DNA from 2 places in the Leptospira mayottensis 200901116 genome. Region 2 is predicted to be linked to the other one. Evidence: riboswitches for the same ligand, from Rfam matches in the RefSeq annotation. Region 2 holds a riboswitch; the other holds the start of a gene.
What was found. Region 2 has a riboswitch for cobalamin ahead of LEP1GSC190_RS04730 (TonB-dependent receptor plug domain-containing protein). Riboswitches for the same ligand answer to the same signal wherever they lie in the genome.
Positions count from the first base shown of each region.

Region 1: linked by a shared signal. The riboswitch ahead of LEP1GSC190_RS18545 (cobalt-precorrin-5B (C(1))-methyltransferase) and the one ahead of LEP1GSC190_RS04730 (TonB-dependent receptor plug domain-containing protein) in region 2 are both predicted to bind cobalamin.

Region 1 covers NZ_CP024872.1:212,879-216,029, reverse strand. The annotation lists partial or broken gene cobI (precorrin-2 C(20)-methyltransferase) at 1-535, opposite strand, end outside; partial or broken gene LEP1GSC190_RS18545 (cobalt-precorrin-5B (C(1))-methyltransferase) at 532-1,329, opposite strand; cobalamin riboswitch at 1,519-1,703, opposite strand; gene LEP1GSC190_RS18540 (hypothetical protein) at 2,106-3,151, shown strand, end outside.
Region 2 covers NZ_CP024871.1:1,052,357-1,055,507, forward strand. The annotation lists gene LEP1GSC190_RS04725 (leucine-rich repeat domain-containing protein) at 235-1,128, shown strand; cobalamin riboswitch at 1,497-1,664, shown strand; gene LEP1GSC190_RS04730 (TonB-dependent receptor plug domain-containing protein) at 1,760-3,151, shown strand, end outside.

The DNA.
Region 1 (3,151 bases), on a different replicon from region 2:
CCGTATCGAAATGTCGTATGAGTTCAGGAAGGTCTTCCAATCCGGAAGTTCCGGGGATCACGCAGAAACGTTCTCTTCCATCTGCGAAAGGGGTTTTAAGAGTAGCGGGAATTGCAGTGATGGACGAAACTGCTGGAACGATTTCCACTTCGATCCCGGGCCAACGATCGTTTGCTTCTTCTAAAAGATAATTCCAGGAGCTGTAGACGGAAGGGTCGTCTTGGGTGATGAAGGCAACGTTATGTTTCTTTTTTAAACGTTTCCCAATTTCTGAAAAGGCTTTATCCCAAGTGGGAATGAGAATCTTCGGATCTTTCGTCATAGGAAAATGAAGAAACAATTTTTCTTGGGTAGAATTTTCTCTTACAATCGGAGAACAAACCCTCCATGCGAAAGGTTCCAGATGTTCACTACTTTTAGGAATGGCTAGGACTGAGACCGAATTCAAAACATGCACCGCTCTGAGAGTGATCAAGTCAGTGGCTCCTGGACCAAACTCGACTCCGTAGAGTTTTCCATATTTGCGGACAATCATGCGAAAAATCCGTCCGGTTTTATGATTTTAAAAATATGAATTGGATTCAAAGCTTCGTATTTAAGATAATTTGTAAGAGGTTGCCCTCTGGAAATGTTTAGAAGCGTAACTTCGGGAACAAGGGTTAACTTTTTGAAACTGTGATAGGCCTCCGTGACGTTATCCAGAGTGACTGCGTCTATAACTAAACTTCCCAAAGAAGCAATTCTATTTAAGGAAATTCGAATAATGTCATAGAGGTTCCCTTTGGAGCCTCCAACAAAAATGCAGTCTGGGCCGGGAAGAACTTCCAAAACCTCGGGAGCCTTCCCGGGGATTACGTATACGTTATCCGTTTTTCTAGAATATGCGTTTTGTCTGCAAATTTCTAATGCATGTCTTGCGGTATTTGCGTTTTGGATGTCGATCGCAATTGGTTCAGAGATTCCCACGGATCTCGCGATATCGGATAACATTTTAGTGTTTACGGAAGAACCACCTCTATGAGTCATCATTACGCCGTCGGCCATCTTGGATAACTTTCTGATCATACCAACGATGATCACATGACGTATGGATTCTTTAACAGAGATTTTAATTCCTGTCCCGATAAAATCTCCGACTTGAATAAAGGAAAGTTCTTTCAGATTCGGGAATAGATTCATAGCGAACTTTTCGGATTTCCCGCCCGTCGTGAGGATGACGGTATCAACTTCGTATTCTCTCGCCATACGAATCGCTTGGATAACGCTCGCTTTAAATGCAGCTGTGGAAAATGGCTTGACGATGCCTGTGGTTCCGACGATGAAAATTCCAAGAACGTTTCTACTTATTTCCTTATTACCTGCGGACGTAGAAACGGCACACAACGCAATACTCCCCTTTCAAAGTGAACCTAAAACCAAACAGTAAACGAATGCATAATACCCTATTAGAATCTAACACATCTTATATTATTTTTTATTTAAGTTACGTTTACCTTGCTTCCGAGGTTTAAACGTATCTTCAAGATTTTCTTGAGATCGTATTCTGACTTTGAGATTTTCCTACTCAGCATGCCTTCCCAGGTTTAATCCCAGTGGCTTCTTCCTGTGCCTTTCGTCCCTCTTACAGCGGCGGATACCGTGACGGATTCTAACCGTCTTCCCACCGACGTGAAACGTCGATGAATCCCGTGAAAATAGGTTATAAATCCAGCAATATTCTTATTGATTCTTTTGAAAAGAATAATTTTTAATTCGAATACGGAATCCTCGGATTCCTATCGAAATTAATATTAACTGGGATTTGAAATCGATTTTTTCTTTCGTATACCTTCGTAAAATTTTTACAATTTGAAATAGAGTACTTTGAATTTAAGAATTACTTAGGCGGTGCCGAACTTGTTTTCAAACAGAATCAAAAGGTTTTTCTAGTTTTCTCAGGCAGAACTTGTATTCTAAGTAGAACACGCCAACTTTTTCGAGCTAAATCGGAGTCTATCCAATCTAAGATAGGGAAGTTTCGGAATTAAAATTGCAGGATTCTTAAAGTTAAAATCGTTTCGGAGAATCCTGCTTGACCTCAAAAGAAAGAAACTTATACATTTCGCATGTTTTTGTTAGGCCAAGCACGCCCAATTCTTGTCTGGCCGGAATTTTCTTGGATTCCTGTCATCAATGGAACTATCTTTGTGGCTCTTCTATTGGTCGTCGGATATTATCTGGAGAGACGTTTTCGGAAATCGATCGAAAATCGGGCTGCGCTTCGAGCTAAGATTCTTAAAAAGTTACCTCTCACATACATGAACGGAAGGGACGTGATTCAGATACATTCCTTTTTGGATCACACCTCGGTTTCCATACTTCAAAAAATTGCGGAGTCACAATCTTGGTTTCAGGAGATTTTTCTTCCGGAATTTGCACTTTATCTTGCTCATCAAGGGGAACTTCCTGCCTGGAGAGACACGATCATATTCAAAAGGCTGCAACATCTTGTTCGTGATCTCGGTCCTCATCCTAAAAAAATCACCCCCGTCGTATTTTTAACCGATGGAGAAGAAGCCTTTCCCGGTTTTTTGTATTCTAACCCACCGGGGCCCGACTTCGTTCAGAAGTCGCTCCGTACGAAAGTATTCACAAAAAAACTCTACAATGCGTTTCCGGTTTCGGTGGGAGATAAGCTTCACGTTTTGTATTCAGGCGATGATAAGGAATGGATGCGTTTCGACGCGAAGATTTTTAGTCTGAAAGGGAACGATATGGGTATTCAAGTAGAAACTGTTCCCGAAAAAGATCCGGAAAAAACGAGAACTTGGGGCGGAATTCAAATGGGAGGCATTGGAGGAATTCAGGAAGATGTCGTCCTGCCCGACGAATTTCAAGGAAGTCTTGTACAAATTTTAAACTACGGTGGTATGAGTCCTTCTACCGCGGCTGAGATTCAAAAAAGGGTACATACATTTAAAGAACATCCTGGTCTGGTCCGTAAAGAGCACAAACCGGAAGAAATCCAGACTTTTATAGAACTCTATTCTGCTTGTTATGCAAAATACAGATCGGACATCGCTCCCATTCCAAAACCGGTTTTACTATTTTTATATTTCTTTTATGTGGACGAGAATCTTCTTTCTCCCACGAGAATTGTTCAACTTTACGG
Region 2 (3,151 bases):
ACACGACACCCTCGCTCGTTGATAAAAAACAAGCATAAAATATACGAGTACCCCAATCCATAAAATTCGAAGAATACGGACATCCACTGTCATGCCGGCTTCTCATGGCCGAAGATCTGTACCGGCCTCTTAAAGTATTGCAAAATTACTTTTCTCATTGAAAAAAATTGCGCTGAAACGATACTCGTTCTTTCCTTGTTCATTCAATCAAATTTGATTTGGAAAATCCGTCTCATGAGCTTTTTTACAATACCGACTCGTTTTCATAGAGTCGAAATGCTCCTTTTGATTTTTATCTTTTTTTTCAACGAAGTAGAAACGCAAGAACAAACGACGGAAGTGAAAACATACACAAATTTGGTAGAGGCTTTCCAAAATCCTTCGGATGTTCGTATTCTGAATTTGGACGATCAAGGAATCAAAATTCTTCCGAGACAAATCGGGCAACTTCAAAATTTGAGAGAATTAGATTTAAATAGAAATAAATTGACAATTCTTCCTAACGAGATCGGACAACTTAAGAATTTGGAAAAGTTAGGTTTAAGTAGTAATCAACTTGCAGCCCTTCCAAAAGAGATTGAACAACTTAAGAATCTGGAAAGTTTAGATTTAGCATATAACGGACTTACAACTCTTCCGAATGAGATCGGACAGCTTAAGAATCTAAGAAGTTTAGAGTTATATAATAATCAGCTTACAACTCTTCCGAATGAGATCGGACAACTTAAGAATTTAAGAAGTTTAGAGTTATATAATAATCAGCTTACAACTATTCCAATGGAGATTGGGCGATTCAAGAATCTGCAAAAGCTGTATTTGAATGAAAATCAAATTACAATTCTTCCTAATGAAGTTGGAAACCTTTCAGAGCTGGAAGAATTGAATTTAAGCGGGAATCAGCTTACGACTATTCCTAAAGAAATTGGACAACTTCAAAAGCTGAGAAGTTTAGATTTAAGCAATAATCAACTTACAACTCTTCCCAAAGAAATTGGACAACTGAAGAACTTGTGGCGTTTGGTTTTGAAAGGAAATAATTTTTCACTTCAAGAGAAGGAAAGAATTCGGAATCTTCTGCTGGAATACGACATAGATGGGAAGTTGTTACGACGCAGAGGGGAACTGTAGTTGCGGTGGAAGGTTAAACATCTTCACGTTCAAAGTTTTATCGTTTGAAAAAATCGATCGTTTGGCGGCGGCTCTTATCCATTGCGAATCTATCATGCATAACGTTTATAATCTCTGATCGAGTTTTCTCCTGAATTCTTTGATTGTTGCGTATTGCAGTAGCAAGCGTATAGTTTCCAATTCTGTTTCAAACTCCGAATTCAAAAAAGGATTCGTAAGCTCCTTATTCGAAGTGCCAAATCTGGAATTGAACAAGAGCGAGTTTTATCCGTAAAATGACCGATTGATTTAGGCCTTGCAGAACTAATCTTTCCTTCTTTTGCAGCAGAATTCTCTTGCTCGTCGGGTTATGCTTAGAAATCTTGGAATACAAACTTGTTTGTCCTCCTAAAGAGGAAGGGAATCCGGTTGTAGTCCGGAGCTGAACCCGCAGCTGTAATCGCCAACCAAAATTTCGCAAAAATGCCACTGCTTAAATGCGGGAAGGATACGAAATCGGCGAGAGCCAGAAGACCTAACAAGCCGAACAAACTGACGGGACTTTCGGGAGTAAAGTCGGGTTTGAAAAATAGGCCTTCTTCCGCTCGGATTTTCCGGTTTTTCTTTCCCGGCGTTTTTAATCGGGCAAGAAATGAGATTATTTAATTACATTTTAATTTTAGAATATTCTATAATCCTATTTTTTTCTATTTTTGTTTCCGGGATTGCCGCTCAGGATAATTTGAATTCCACGACTGCTCAAAAAACGGAAACTGTTCAGGTGATTGGAAAGGTTCCCGATTCCGGTTCCCAAAACTTTCGTTCCAACCCGAGCGGATTTCAATCCGCGATCAAACTGGATGAAACGTCCGTGCGTTATACGTCCTTGCCTGAGGTTTTAGAAAGAGAGGCCGGGCTGAGGGTCAGATCTTTTGGAGGGCTTGGTTCTTATTCCACACTTTCCATCCGAGGCACAAATCCAAATCAATCCAGGATCTATTTGGATGGAATTCCGTTAAATAATTCCCAAGGTGGGGAAGTCAATCTTGCTGATCTTCCTTTCGACAGTTTAGAAAGTGTGGAAGTCTATCGATCCGGAAATCCGATCGGCTTTTCCGGTTCTGCGATCGGGGGTTCAGTCAACCTCGTTACAAGAAAAGATTCCGGAAAACCCAGAACGAGAGTCAATCTAGGGGGCGGTTCCTTTAACACGGGTAAGGCTAGCATTTCTCATACCGGAACTTACAACGGGATCGGAGCGAGTTTTTTGGCGCTCGGCGAAAAATCGGATCAGAACTTTTCTTTTAAAAACGATCACGGGACCGTAGTTTTAAACACGTTAGACGACACTATTGATCGAAGAAGGAATTCGGCGTTCGAAAGAGCGGCACTTTTTGGTACGCTCAAGTATCAAATCGGCAAAACAGAATTAAAATTATTAAACGACTTCAATCATAGAATTCACGGCCTTCCTGGGCCGGGATCGAATCAGACGAATCGGGTTCATAGAAAATACGGTCGATACACGGGTTCTTTTGCCACGGATACGAAAGGTTTATTCGTGGATTCTTTTCGTCTTGAGTCTAGAAGCTTTTATACCGCGGCCAAGGACGATCTTTTCGATCCCGGCTCCGAATTCTCCAAAGGAACCCCGAATTCCAGAGCGGAAATCCGACAGGCGGGGGTTCAAATTATGCCGACGTTATATCTAACGGATTATTATCAGATCTTAAGAGTGTTTGCTTCTTTAGAAAAAGAATCCTTTGATCGTAATAGGCTGACTCCTTCCAATATTATCGAAAGAGTGGAACCTCTAAAAGAAAGAATGTATTCTTCCTTTCGTTTGGAAGACGAAGTTCGCCTTTGGAATGCAAAAGTTCTTTTGGTTCCTTCTGTGACTTGGGATCATTATAAGGATCGTTTCCCTTCGGAGGAACCTTGGTATAGAAGACAGGATCCCTTGGCGGGAGATCGGAAAAAAACCACATTTACAAATCCTAAATTCGGTTTTGTATGGAAGTTGTTCGAAAAGGAAACTTGGGAT